2 regions of the Thiopseudomonas acetoxidans genome follow, and region 2 is predicted to be linked to the other one. Evidence: predicted binding sites of a transcription regulator. Region 2 holds the regulator's gene; the other holds the start of a gene.
The links. Region 2 encodes sigma-54, which starts transcription at its own class of promoters, with help from an activator protein. Its sites were predicted from a motif close to ANTGGCATNNANNTTGCTNT; they were not measured.

Region 1: QEZ41_RS08675 (flagellar basal body rod protein FlgF) is a predicted target of sigma-54. The motif match lies at 5,082-5,101, and genes of this name have one in related genera.

The regions. Positions count from the first base shown of each region.
Region 1 is NZ_JAUCDY010000010.1:13,655-21,035, reverse strand. Features, by position in the region: gene flgK (flagellar hook-associated protein FlgK) at 1-251, opposite strand, end outside; gene flgJ (flagellar assembly peptidoglycan hydrolase FlgJ) at 260-1,351, opposite strand; gene QEZ41_RS08690 (flagellar basal body P-ring protein FlgI) at 1,590-2,699, opposite strand; gene flgH (flagellar basal body L-ring protein FlgH) at 2,709-3,431, opposite strand; gene flgG (flagellar basal-body rod protein FlgG) at 3,447-4,232, opposite strand; gene QEZ41_RS08675 (flagellar basal body rod protein FlgF) at 4,288-5,028, opposite strand; gene QEZ41_RS08670 (DMT family transporter) at 5,230-5,544, opposite strand; gene QEZ41_RS08665 (SMR family transporter) at 5,541-5,945, opposite strand; gene QEZ41_RS08660 (translocation/assembly module TamB domain-containing protein) at 6,224-7,381, opposite strand, start outside.
Region 2 is NZ_JAUCDY010000001.1:179,115-186,495, forward strand. Features, by position in the region: gene QEZ41_RS00885 (phosphohexomutase domain-containing protein) at 1-716, shown strand, start outside; gene QEZ41_RS00890 (HPr family phosphocarrier protein) at 783-1,061, opposite strand; gene rapZ (RNase adapter RapZ) at 1,058-1,930, opposite strand; gene ptsN (PTS IIA-like nitrogen regulatory protein PtsN) at 1,933-2,406, opposite strand; gene hpf (ribosome hibernation-promoting factor, HPF/YfiA family) at 2,423-2,725, opposite strand; gene QEZ41_RS00910 (RNA polymerase factor sigma-54) at 2,802-4,337, opposite strand; gene QEZ41_RS00915 (RsiV family protein) at 4,472-5,290, opposite strand; gene lptB (LPS export ABC transporter ATP-binding protein) at 5,343-6,068, opposite strand; gene lptA (lipopolysaccharide transport periplasmic protein LptA) at 6,065-6,625, opposite strand; gene lptC (LPS export ABC transporter periplasmic protein LptC) at 6,612-7,193, opposite strand; gene QEZ41_RS00935 (KdsC family phosphatase) at 7,202-7,381, opposite strand, start outside.

The sequences.
Region 1 (7,381 bases), on a different contig from region 2:
TCCGCATTTAAAGCCGTGGATGAACGCAGCTGAGTCGTTAAAAACTCACTGTAACTACGGCGAATATCCACCAGGCTGGTACCCGAACCAATATAGCCCGCTCCGCTAAACTGCGCTGGGCGCGTTTGCTGGACGGTATCCTGGCGGCTATAACCGGGGGTGTTGACGTTGGTAATATTATGTCCGGTTACCGATAAATTCGTTTTGGCAGCCGATAGGCCCGATAAGCCAATGTTTAATAAGTCAGCCATTGTTCACCTCAACCCCGTTCAGCGATGCGCGGCTTGGGCGCATGAGCTGTTTGCTGAAAATCTTGCATTTGCTGAGCAATGCGGCTAATTTTTTGCGCATATTGAGGGTCGGTTGCATAACCAGCTCGCTGTAATTCGCGTAGATATTGCTCTGGATTATCGGCAACCTTAAGTGCCTCTTGATAGCGGCTATTGCTCTGAATAAAACTTACATAATCATTAAAACTCTGTGCAAAGGAGTCGTATTTTCGGAAATCGGCTTTTTCTGTCACCTTGACCCCCTTAACAAATTCACTGGTCGCTGCTTGCGCTGATTCACCTTTCCAGCCATGCGCTTTGATACCAAACAGGTTAAAGGTGTTTTGCCCTTGCGCGTCACGTACCATATTTTTACCCCAACCTGTTTCTAAAGCGGCCTGGGCCACCAAGTAACGCGGATCGACACCCAGCTTATCTGCCGCTTGCTGCGCCATTGGCAACATGGCTGAAATAAATTCTTGTGGAGTATTAAACCCATCGACGGTGAGTTGCTGTGGTGTTTGCACAGGCTTTTGCTGGCTAATTGCAGCGTAGCTATGCACTGCTGATTTTTGCTTAACACCCACTGCATCCCCTGTGGAGTGTGCGCCATGAACAGCCCGCTGGGGCATAACTGGATTCTGTATCGCTGTGCGGCGTAATGCGTTTTGTGCCTCTACTGGCTGGACCTGTATATCTGTACCTATGGAATCCACTTTATTTTGCATGCCCGGGAAAGGATTTGAACCACCACGCGGCTTGTGCATTTCGCTCATTTGCCTAACCAGCACATCAGCCATACCTATGCCACGACCTTGTGCCATAGTGACGGCTAACTGCTGGTCATGCATATCGCGATATGCTTTGCTTTCACTGCTATTGAATAAATTATCGTCAGCCAACACATCGTTCGCAGAGCGCATAGCCTTAAGCATCTCGCTAATAAATAACGATTCAAATTCTTGCGCTACTTGGCGGATATTGGCTTCGCTATCGCGATCCTCTCCGACCTTTAGTTTTTGCAGTCGATTTAAATCGGTATAACTAGCGCTGCTCTGAGCTTGTGTACGATGCAGTTGCATAACCTTTCCCTCTTGCCACTTGAGCGAGTGCGTCAAGTTTCAGATGAGTAAAAATACATACTTATACTTAAGCAACAACCGTGCCACAAAACCCTATGCATTTTAGAATTAGATTACGAACTGGTTTTTACGCGCATTAGCCCGATCGGGCGGAGAAGGAAGTGGAGCCTAAGGGCTGCGCCCCAACAGCACTGCCAATGAGTTAGCCGTACTGTCAGAGCGTTCTGATCAGCTGCCGTTAGATGACGATTAAATCCGCCTGCAAAGCACCCGCCTGCTTCAAGGCTTCTAAGATAGCCATCAAATCCGAAGGCGAAGCACCTACTTGGTTTACCGCACGCACTATTTCATCCAACGTAGTGCCAGTGGCAAATTTAAACATAGGTCGCATTTCTTGTTCTGCATTCACGCGCGAGCGCGGAACCACAACCGTTTGCCCATCAGAAAAGGCTTCCGGTTGACTGACGCTGGTATCCTCACTGATTGCAACCGTCAAACTTCCGTGCGTTACCGCAGCTGGTTGCACGCGCACATCCTGACCAATCACAATAGTGCCGGTACGCGAGTTAATAATGACTTTGGCGACGGCCTGACCGGCTTCGATCTCAAGATTTTCGATAACCGAGAGATAATTCACGCGCTGGCTTGAATCAACCGGAGCTGCAACACGAATTGAACCCGCATCCATAGCCTGCGCGGTATCCGGACCTAACAAATCATTTAGCTTATCGACAATGTTTTTAGCGGTGGTGAAGTCGGGTCGATTTAAGTTCAGCGTCAAATAATTGCCTTGGTCAAAGGATGAAGGCACTGAGCGCTCAACCGTTGCACCCGATGGAATACGACCCGCTGAAGGTACGTTAACCGTAATACGCGATCCGTCCGCACCACTCGCATCAAAACCGCCCACCACCAGATTACCCTGAGCAATGGCATACACATTGCCATCAATACCCTTAAGCGGTGTCATCAGCAAGCTGCCACCACGCAGGCTTTTAGCATTACCAATGGAAGATACTGTGACATCAATGGTCTGCCCTGGGCGCGCAAAAGGCGGCAGCTCAGCATGGATAGAAACCGCTGCTACGTTTTTAAGCTGGATATTACCTGTGCCAGGCGGCACGTTAATACCAAACTGCGCCAGCATATTGTTAAAGGTCTGCACGGTAAAAGGTGTTTGCGTGGTCTGGTCACCACTGCCATTTAAACCCACCACCAAACCATAACCAATTAATTGGTTGGTACGCACACCTTGAATTTTCGCCAAATCTTTTAAGCGTTCAGCCTGAACCCCTGCAACCATGCCCAGTGTTAAAAACACTGCTAATGCATATCTAAACATTGTCATTCCCTCTTACTAGAAAGGCCACTTCGGACTCATAAAAAAGCGGCTTAACCAACCCGGTTGACTGGCATTAGCAAACGCGCCCGTACCCGAATAGGTTATGCGTGCGTCGGCAATACGCGTTGAAGACACGGTATTATCCGTACTAATATCATCGGAACGAACCAACCCAGAGATGCGAATCAACTCATCACCTGTATTAAGCGTCAGCCATTTTTCACCCCGAACCACCAAAATCCCATTAGGCAATACTTCAGCCACAGTTACTGTAATAGAACCGTTTAGACTATTGCTTTGCCCTGCTTGACCCGAACCTTTCATGGCGCGCTTAGCTTTTGCGCTAGCTTCCAAACTTAATGTTTCATTACCCATACCTAAAGCACTAAGACCTGCGAGTGGGTTTTTTGGCGTCATCGCCATGCCGAATATATTTGGCACGCCAATATCAATATCGCTGTCTTTTTGCATTTGTGAGTTAGCGTTTTTGCTAGCCTGAGTACGTTCATTCAGGTTGATGGTGATGATGTCACCCTCACGAAAAGCCTTGCGATCAGTGAAGTAGTTAGATTCAAAGCTAGCTTGATAAATAGCCCCGTTATTTTGCGCTGCTGGTACCGGTGTGCGCGGCAAAACAGGCGCATAATAGGGATCATCCGGCTTGGGCTGCGGCATCTCGGCACAACCAGCCAAAACCAATAACGCTGTGAGCGGAAGTACAAAGGCTGCGCGTTTCATTGCATTATCCCTCTATTAAAGCTTCTGAGTAATAAACGACAGCATTTGGTCTGCTGTCGAGATAACTTTGGAGTTCATTTCATAGGCGCGCTGAGTGGTAATCATATTCACTAATTCCTCAACCACGCTTACGTTTGAGTTTTCTAAGGTGTTCTGTAATACACTGCCAAGACCATTTAGGCCCGGTGTCCCAACTTGCGGCGCACCACTGGATGCGGTCTCTAAAAACAGATTATTACCAATGGCTTCAAGGCCGGCGTAGTTAGTGAAATCGGTGGTTTGGATATTACCTAAAATTTGTGGTTGCGGAGTACCGGCAACCGTCACCGAAACCGTTCCATCCTCACCCACAGTAAAGGTGCGCACCTCAGGTGGCAGCACGATGGCCGGCTCTAAAGGAAAGCCCTGAGAGTTGACCACTTGTCCATCAGAGTTAAGCTGAAAACTACCATCACGGGTATAAGCAATATTGCCATCGGGTAATAAAATCTGGAAAAAACCACGCCCATTAATCGCCATATCTAACGGCTGCTCAGTCGTCTGCAAACTGCCTTCAGTAAAGATTTTCTGTGTGCCCGCAATTCGTACACCTGTACCCAACTGCAAACCGCTGGGCAACTCACTGTCTTGGCTTGACTGACCGCCGGGTTGGCGGCGAATCTGATAGAGTAAGTCTTCAAACTCAGCACGATCTCGCTTAAAACCTGTGGTTGAAACGTTGGCTAAGTTATTCGAAATGGTGGTTAGGTTCATATCCTGTGCGGATAAACCTGTTTTCGCAACCCAAAGTGATGGAAGCATGGTCGTTCTCCTTGAGCGCCAACTTTATGACACTCAGCTATTAATTCTTTCTTACTTAGGTTAACTGCATGATTCGTGCCATCGATGAAGAGTTCTCTTCCGCGGTACGCATCATCTTGACGTGCAGTTCAAACTGGCGTGATAAAGACAGCATAGCGGTCATCTCAGCAACTGCGTTCACGTTACTGGATTCGGTAAAGCCAGAAATCATGCGCGCATTGGCTTCCGGCTCGAATTCCTGCCCGTTTTTGCTACGAATTAATCCGTCTTGGCCCTTTTCTAACTCACGCGGATCTGGCATGACCAGCTTGATGCGGTCAACTTCGGCCATCACATCGGGGGCCTCACCTAAAGAGCGAATACTGATGGTGCCATCTTGACCAATTTCTACCTTCTGTTCCGGCGGAACAGCGATTGGACCGGCATTACCGAGTACCGGCAAGCCAGTTGAAGTACGCAACACACCCAACGCATCAATCTGCATACTGGCAGTACGCACATAGGCTTCGCTGCCGTCTGCTGACTGTACGGCAATCCATGCATCACCCTGTACGGCAACATCTAAATCACGTCCCGTCTCTTGCAGCGTGCCATAGGTAAAATCAGTGCCTGGACGCTCCGTCATGGCGTAGGCGCGAGCTGGCAAGCCATCGCCAAACACCGGCATCGAGCGTGCTTGCTCAAAATCCCGGCGAAAGCCACTGGTCGAAACGTTAGCTAAGTTGTTCGCGTGCGCTTGCAACGCTTTAGCATTCTGGCTTGCACCAGTCATGGAAATGTATAGCATCTTGTCCATGGTAATCCTCCACTTAGGGCGCGCAATGGCACCCTTTCTTGACTACCAATAACAAAGCAACATCCATGCCAGACAACAAGAACCGCACTAACACGCTATGCACAACTACAAGAAAACGCAGGCAAAAAAAAAGCGGCAATGAACTGCCGCTAGGAAAGAGTACGAGTAAAACCCCTAAAGTTCTGAGGCTTGGTAGACGCATTAAAGTTGCAAAGCAACAATACCCACTACAATACAGGCCACACCAATAATGCCTTGTTTACCCAGTCTTGAGTTAAACAGATAACGATCCAGCGCCACAGTCCCTAACACACCCAAACTACCCCAAGCAGAGTACGCCACACTTAAGGGCATATAATTCAGGACAAAGCTCAGCAAAACAAAGGCTAAAATAACTGCCAACAAACCGCTTAGCCCCCAAATCACACGCTTAAAGCCATCCGAGCGTTTCACGCAATACAAAGCAACTAAGTCTAGTGATACCGAACCTAACAGCAACGTCATTGGAATCATCATAGCGCCACCTTCGCGGCTATTTCGATCGCTTCATCGGCTTCATCGGCTTCATCGGCTTCATCGGCTTCATCCTTCGGTTTAGCACCTTTATCAAAGGTAACCAACAACAAGCCGAACATCATTAACGCGATAGCGAGCATTTCGCCAACACTTAAATATTCTCCGAAAAACAGCACACCCACCACGCCAATTAAAAACAAGCCCAAGCCTTCCCAGACGGCATAAGAAACAGCCAAAGGAATATGCACAACGGCGCGAGAAAAAGCATAAAAGGAAAAAGATATCATCACCGCCATGACCAAGTAGCCCAACCACGGTGAATTTGAAATCGCATATTTCATGCTGACAGTGCTGATCACTTCGGCCAACACTGCTAGGGCTAACATAACCCAGTAATACATAGTAAAACCCCTGTTAGGGATTCTCTGAAAAAACACTGTTTGTAAAAGCCTGCATAGGCTACAGCGCTTTTTTAGAGCATCCTAAAAACAACTAAAACTCTAAAAACGACTCAGCATCGTAAAAAAGGGGGCAACTACACTAACGACCGCCGCACCACTGAATGGTGAGCAAATGGGGGGAGAAAGGGGTGAAGCAAACCGCGTAAGAACTAGACATACAGCCCTAGAAGTGACCAATAATGCGTGCATTATAGCAGTTTTACGCGCTTTTGTGCTGATTAAAAACTACGCCGATAAAACAAATCCAACGAACTGTCTAGGCTCGAAGCAGCTTCTAGGTATAAGCGCTTGGTTAACTCATAACGCAGCGCAATGATACTGGCAGGCTGGAACACCCCTACGCCATAGCTTAGAACGAGCCTGTCAGTAATGCGTCCGCTAGCCATGACGCTACTGCTCATACCACTGCCTTCGGTTTCAAACTCAAACTCTTTTATGCCAAACGCATCCGCCATGCGGTTAACAATAGGCGCCGTTCCTAACATGCCCAACGCCAACGCTGCCTGGCTCATCATATTAGAATCATCGCTGCTATTACCCGATAAAGGCCGCCCAAGGAGCAACCAAGATAACGCCTGCTCCTGACTCATAACCGGCTGCGAGAAGATTTCTGTCTGTGGCTGATCGGCCAATCCTGACAAACGCAAACCTGCCGTGACATCACCCGTTACACGCACCGCTTCGATATCAATATAGGGCTGACTGATGGGGCCTGAAAACACCAAGCGTGCACGGCGCAGTTGCAGTCTTTGCCCGTACGCCCGATAACGTCCATTTTTCAGCTCAAGCGCACCTCGCCCAGACAAATTATCAACCATCTTAATCTGCCCCTGCACATCAGCGGTAAGTCCAAAACCACTAAAATGCAAACGCTCTTGACCGACCTTTATTTCAATATCCATTGCTAACGGCAGACCTGATTCTTTCTGCTCTCGCCCCAGCACATGAGCATCGGCAGAGACCCGCACCGCCTGCTCTGGCAGTTCTGGCACGGTGATATAGCCCTTGGGCACGGAAATACTTCCGCTAAGTAACAAGCGCCGCTCATCAAGACGCAGCTGCAAATCGGGCTCAACGATTAAATCAGCATAGGGCGCCACCTGAACAGGTAATTGTGTGCCGTTTAAATCGATATCCACCAGCAAACCATTCTGCCAGTCAACACGGCCATTCAAGTGCGCCTGCCCATCTACGCCACTGCGCCAACCGCCTTCAATTTTAGCCAAGCTGCCGTTAATCTGTACTTGCACCCAGAGCTGCTCCAGACTCAACGGCAATCGATCACCGGCTAACAAACCGTTCGTTAAATTGATTTGCCCATCAATACTGGGGCTCAACAAGGTGCCACCGATCGTTCCTTGCCCTTGCACCAAACC
Region 2 (7,381 bases):
ATGCGGACCGCCATGGCATAGTGGATGCGGCGGGCTTGATGAACCCGAACCATTTTTTGTGCGTTTGTGTTGATTACCTGATCGCGCATAGAGAGGGCTGGAGTAAAGCGCTTAAGATCGGTAAAACTTTGGTGACCAGCTCCATGATGGATCGTATCGTGGCCAGTCACGGGCGCACACTCTATGAAGTGCCGGTTGGTTTTAAATGGTTTGTTGAGGGCTTGCATGAAGGTTGGCTGGCTTTTGGCGGTGAAGAAAGTGCTGGAGCCAGCTTAGTCACGTTTGACGCAAAGCCTTGGTCGACCGACAAAGACGGTATTGTATTGTGTTTATTAGCAGCGGAAATTACTGCGGTCACTGGCTTACTGCCTTCTGAATACTATGCGTTGCTGGAGAAAAAGCATGGTACGCCGGTCTATCAGCGTATAGATGCCCCAGCTACAGTCGAGCAGAAGGCGGCCTTTAAACAGCTCACAGCAGCGTCGATTAACCAGACCGAATTGGCAGGCGAGAAAATCATCAGTGTGCTGACGCAGGCGCCTGGTAATCAAGCTTCTATTGGTGGCATTAAAGTGGTGACGCAAAACGGCTGGTTCGCGGCAAGACCTAGCGGCACTGAAGCGTTGTATAAGATTTACGCTGAAAGTTTTATTAGCCAAGCCCATTTGCAGCGTTTAATAGATGAAGCCAAGCAGCTTCTGTCGTCGGTGCTTTAATAGACTAACGCGCCGTAAAAGTTGCATTTTGCAGAGGCGACTAGTGGTTTTGCAGGGAGTACTTACTTAAGCATCTTCAGCAAATTTGGCTTCAATGAGCTCCACTAACTGAGCTAGCGCAGGTTCGGCTTGCTCACCTTCGGCGCAGAGGTACAGCTGAGTGCCAGGACTGGCGGCAAGCATCATCACTTCAAGAATGTTTTTGGCGTTTCTAAGTTGCTCAGTGGTATGACCAATACTGACCTGACAGGGGAATTTATTCGCTAGCGTAGCCAGTTTGGCTGAAGCACGGGCGTGCAGTCCGCGCTTGTTGCTGATGGTGACAACGCAGCAGTGCTTGCTCATTGGCTATCGAGTCGTACAACATCGCGGTGGCGAATTTGTACGTTTTTCAGTTTTTTGCGCAAAGCGGCACCTAGGCGTTCGGTCATATACACAGAGCGGTGTTGTCCACCGGTACAGCCAATACCCACGGTCACATACGCGCGATTACTGGCTGCAAAACGTGGTAACCACTTGCTGAGATAGCTATAGAGATCTTGATACATTTCTTCTGCTTCAGGCTGATCGCGCAGATAATCAATCACCGGCTTATCCAGTCCGCTATAACCTCTTAGTTCAGGAATCCAGTAGGGGTTGGCGAGGCAGCGCATATCAAAAATCACATCAGCATCGACCGGTACGCCGCGCTTGAAACCAAAGGACTCAATTAAAAAGGCTGTGCCCGGCTCGGGTTTGTCGAGTAAGCGCAGTTTAATAATGTCGCGTAGTTGGTACAGATTTAAGTGCGTGGTATCAATGCAGAGATCGGCCAAGTCGATGATGGGCTCCAGCAGTCTTTTTTCATCGGCAATGGCTTCGGGTAGTGAGCGCGTATCATTGGTCAGTGGGTGGCGTCTTCGGGTTTCAGAGAAACGCTTAAGTAGAGTTTCGTCATTGGCATCCAAGAATAATAAATCACACTGAATATGACGTGCTCTTAGGTCGGCGAGTAGTTCAGGGAAACGTTCAAGCTGATAAGGCTGGTTACGCGCATCAATAGATACAGCAATCTGCGGATACAGCATGTCAGGATTGAGTAAAGTACGCTCGACCAGCTCAAGTAATAATGTGGCGGGTAGGTTATCAATGCAGTAATAGTCGTTATCTTCTAAAACGTCTAAAGCAGTACTTTTGCCCGAGCCTGAGCGACCGCTAACAATAACCAAACGCATAGCTATTTAACTCCTGTTTCTGCTTGGCCGGCTAAAAACGCTTGATAAAGAGATTCGGCATCGGCTGACTGACGCAGGCGCTCGCGAATATCGTCGCGATCGAAAATAGACGCTATTTGTCGTAATAGCTCCAAGTGTTCATCGGTTGCTGTTTCAGGCACTAATAAAACAAAGAGTAAATCTACGGGTGCACCGTCGATGGCGTCAAAGTCTATTGGGTTTTCTAAATGCAGTAGTGCACCGATGGGTTGGGTGCAACCTATCAAGCGGCAATGGGGAATGGCTATACCATTGCCAAAGCCTGTAGAGCCCAACCTTTCGCGCGCAATGAGGCTGTCGAGTAAGCTGTATTCATCAAGCTCGGCGCAATCATTGGCTAACAGTTTGGCGATGTGTTCTAGGATTTTCTTTTTACTGCCTCCTGGCACGTTCACTTGGGAACGGCCGGGAGTCAGGATTTGCTCTAATTGAATCATTGAGTATAAGCGCTCGCTAATTAGCACCCTTTTGGCGGTCAAGCTGTTTTTCTTTGTGCTTAAGCAGCTGACGATCCAGTTTATCAACCAAGAGGTCAATGGCTGCATACATGTCTTCATGCTCAGCGTTAGCATTGACATCGCCACCGGCGATTAGGATGGTTGCATCAACTTTTTGGTTAATCTTTTCCACGCTCATGGTTACACGAATACTGGTGATCTTGTCGAAGTGACGTTCTAAGCGTGAAAACTTGTTATTAACGTATTCGCGCATGGCGTCAGTGATGTCCAGTTGATGGCCCGTGATGGTAATTTGCATGGTGAACTCCTTAGTTTAGATACTTCGTATAGTGTACTGTAAACAAAATAAAACGGGGTGATTTAACAGTATAAGTTTAGAGTAATTGTTTGCGTTCAGTCGATGAAGGGATTCCAAGTGCTTCGCGATACTTGGCAATGGTGCGTCGCGCAACCTGTATACCCTGCTCTTCTAAAAGTGCTGCGATTTTACTGTCGCTGAGTGGTTTTTTGGGGTTTTCCGCTGCGACGAGCTTCTCGATAATGGCGCGAATCGCAGTGGACGAGCATTCCCCGCCCTGTGCCGTACTGACGTGACTGGAAAAAAAGTATTTAAGCTCAAAAATACCTCTTGGCGTGTGCATGTATTTTTGTGTGGTCGCTCTTGAGATGGTCGACTCATGCATTTCGATGGCTTCGGCAATATCGGCTAGCACCATGGGCTTCATGGCCTCGGGCCCGTGTTCAAAGAAATCAATTTGCCGTTGTAGTATTTCTGTAGATACCTTTAACAGCGTTTCGTGACGGCTTTGTAGGCTGCGGATAAACCAGCGCGCTTCCTGTAATTGGTTGCGCATAAAGGTATTGTCCGTACTGTTATCGGCACGCCGTACATAGCTGGCATAAAGTGAGTTGATGCTGAGTTTAGGTGCGATTTCTGGATTGAGCTCGACTACCCAGCGGTTTTTGTCTTTACGTACTATGACATCTGGAACAATATACTCGGCCTCAGAGGTTTCAATGCTTGAACCAGGGCGTGGGTCCAGTGTTTGGATGAGCTGCACAATGCTACGCAGTTCATCTTCGTTAATCCGCATCGCCCGCATAAGACGTTGGTAATCTTTACTGCCGAGTAAATCCAAGTGTTTTTGGCAGAGAATGATTGCTTTGTCTAACCAAGGTGTATCAGATGGCAGGCTTTTTAACTGTAAAACTAAGCACTCACCTAGATTGCGCGCCCCTATGCCAGTGGGTTCAAATTCCTGCACGCGTATCAATACGGTTTCAAGGTCGTCCAGTGTGACCTGTAGCTCTGGCATAAAGCCTTCGAGCAGCCCAGGTAGCGACTCTTCTAGGTAGCCGTCGTCACCTATAGCATCAATGAGCGTACGCGCAATATACTCGTCTCTGGGTTCAAGTTTGGCGACATTAAGCTGCCACAACAAGTGGTCGCGCAGGTTGGTATTGCTGGCGGTTGTCGCAGTGAAATCCCAGTCTTCGCTGTTTGAGGCGGGTAAGTTGCTGGCGCTGGATTGGTATACATCTTCCCAAGAGGTATCGATAGAAAGCTCAGCGGGGATTTGGTCTGCCCACTCGCTAGCGCTTGCATCAGGATAGTCCGGGTTAGTGTTTTCTTGGCTATCATTCGCCGCTTGCGTGGCAGTGCTGTGTTCGTGATGCGAATGAGTTACTTGGCTAAGCTCAGGATTATCGTTCGAGTTGAAATCAGCAAGGCTTAGCTGCTCATGCTCGGCGCCTTCCTCTTCTCGCTCCAACATTGGGTTAGAGTCAAGTGCTTCTTGGATTTCAGCTTGTAAATCCAAGGTAGACATCTGCAAAAGTCGAATGGCTTGCTGCAACTGCGGCGTCATCGTCAGTTGCTGGCCCATTTTTAAAACCAGTGAGGCTCTCATAATGTGAACACATATCTCCTTAGGCGCATCGATGGTTTTTTATATTCTATAGCAAGATATATGCCTTATTTTTACACGTTTGCCAAGTCCTAGCAGCAAAATGATTGCTAAATGATGCTAAAGGGCGTGCAACCTTAGGGGTTGAGCAGGTAATCAGGTTTTAAAACCCCCTGTAGTTGTGCGTAGGGAATCTGTAATTCCGGAAGCCCAAAGGAGTAAGGAGCGATTGCATAGGGGTTATATTTAACTGTGACACCTGTGGCTGTGAGGGCGATATTGTCATTGGTATGAAATGGCCAAATATCCAACCACGCGTCTAGGTCAAGATCTGTTGTAGTTGCCAGTGTAGCTAGCCACTGTTGGTGAGCTGTAGCCAATAGCGCGTAAAACTGCTCTTGGGCATCGGGCACTAACATATCTTCCAGAGTGATGGGTGTTTGTGTGTCGTTATCCCAGTTTAGATATTCAGAGCTGCTCATGCCGTGCGCAGCGCCGGTGAAATAGATGCCGTTCATAAGCTCGAGCACAGTAAAGCGCTCGTTTTTAAACACAATGTTGGCGGTAAAGCTGACCCAGTCAAGAATGTCTGCGTTTTCCCAAAAGAATTGTTCGTACTCAAGTAGGTTGTTAAAAGCCGTGTCTTGCTCACTCTCAAAAAGATTAAGCATGATCAGGCGCTGCTCTAGCTGTTTGCTCAACTGCGCATCTTCGGGGAATTTTAGGCTGTTTACACTGATAGCCGGGCAGCTGTTTGCATCCTCACAGCCGGGTTTGGTGCGGCTCCATTCGTGTGGCAGGGCTTTTAAGCCGATGTCAGCTGCTGGTTGTGCAGAGGGTGCGGCTGGGAGAGTGCCGGATGTTGTGCCGCAGCCAACTAAAAGGGTGAGTAGCAAAATAACTAATAAAGAAAGACGACGGTGTAGGTGCTTATCTAGCGATAAGAAAAAGTTCATCACGTTCTATGACTCCCCGTGTGGCAGAAAAACTATGGGTGGCGCGTGCTGGTTAAAGTCTAAACTCTTCGCCAAGGTAGACTTTGCGTACCTTTTGGTTGTTTAACACATCCTGCGGTGTACCCGCGCAGATAATGCTGCCTTCGTTAACTATGTAGGCGGTTTCGCAGATATCCAGTGTTTCGCGTACGTTATGATCGGTGATGAGTATGCCGATACCTTTGCTTTTGAGATGATGGATAATTTGCTTAATGTCGCCCACAGAAATAGGGTCAACGCCAGCAAAGGGCTCATCGAGTAGGATGAATTTAGGGTTGGTGGCCAGTGCGCGAGCGATTTCGACACGGCGGCGCTCACCCCCTGACAGGCTCATGCCTTTGTTGTGGCGAATGTGGGTGATGTGGAATTCTTGCAGTAAATTCTCTAAGGCTTCTTGGCGTTGCTTGCGGTCGAGGTCTTTACGCAATTCTAGAATGGCCATGATGTTGTCTGAGACACTTAGTTTGCGGAAAATAGAAGCTTCTTGCGGTAGGTAGCCAATGCCGGCGGTGGCACGGCCGTGCATGGGTATGAAGCTAATGTCTTGGTCATCAATTTTGATGACTCCCTGATCTGCTTTGACAAGACCGACAATCATGTAAAAGCTGGTGGTTTTACCCGCTCCGTTTGGGCCGAGCAAACCCACGATTTGCCCGCTTTCAATGCTGAGGCTAACGTCTTTTACTACTTTACGTCCTTTGTAGGACTTGGCGAGATTGCTGGCGGTTAGGGTGCTCATTGTGTAGCAGGCTCTGTTGTTTTGTTTGGTTCAGAGGTTTTCTTTTTGGGTTGAATAACCATGTTGACCCGCGGTTCTTCCTTGCTGACTGTGCCGGCAGGCGCGCGGCCAGCCACGACTGTTTCGGCCATGGTGTCGTAGGTGATTTTTTCGCCTCGGAAGGTATTGTTAGTTTGCACCACCTTGGCTTGATCAGTGATGACGATTTTATCCTGCTGAGCAAAGTATTCGATGGTCATGCCGTAGGCCTTTACGAGTTCCTTATCCACATCTGGAATTTGTTCGTAATAAGCGGGTCTGCCCACAGACTTAAAGGACTTAATATCACCGTTGGCTTGTTGCACTACCGTGACGGTATCACCGGTAATTTTAAGCGTGCCTTGAGTAACAACGACCGCGCCGCGATAAATGGCAGTGCCTTTTTTATCGTCCAAATCGGCAGTATCCGCCTGAATATGGATAGGTTGGTCACGATCGCTGGGTAAAGCATGGCTCAAATGAGTGAATACTAGGCAGCTCGCGGCAAGACATAGAGTAGCAATTCTATTGGGCGTCATAACGTCCTCTTACTTTGGACAGCAATTGCACTAAACCTTGCTGCAAGTAGGCGTTCATGCCTGTTGCTGTGGTTATACCCTGTTCACTGTCTATTTGTACGTCAGCTTGGGTGTGTGCATGATCTGTATTAAATATATAAGTTAATTGGCTGGTGGTAAGCAAAAAAGGGCGTTGTTTTTCGTCATGATGCTCCACTCGAACCTTATCGAACAACTCCACTTCTTCACCGCCGGGGCTCACTTCACCGCGTTCGCCGCTGATTAGCCAAGGTTGTTGCGTACCCTGATAAAGGTGCAGTTCAGGCTGTGTGAGCAAAGTGATATCGGTTTGCTGAATGTGCTCAGTATAGTCAGCGGTGAGAATATAGTGTAGCTGACCTTCTTCATTAAATTGTGTGGTGCGGCTGTTGCCAGAGAAAAAATCAATGGTGCGTTGCTCATCTAGTGTGCTGGCAACACTAACGGGGCGATCATTGCCAATATTCCAGTAGCCTATAGCGGCAATGATGAGCGCCACCGGAACAACAATGACCCACTGAGAGATTTTTTTGGTTTTTCTCTTCGCCATGGCTGGACCTATAGGTAGGCTTCTTGTGCCGCTGTAAGCGTGCCTTGAGCCTGCATGATAAATTCGCAGAACTCGCGTGCAGCACCTTCGCCACCGCGGGCTGAGGTAACTGCTGTTGCATGCTGGCGCACAAAGGTGTCGGCGTTGGCAACAGCTACACCAAAGCTGACACAGCGAATGGCGGCTAA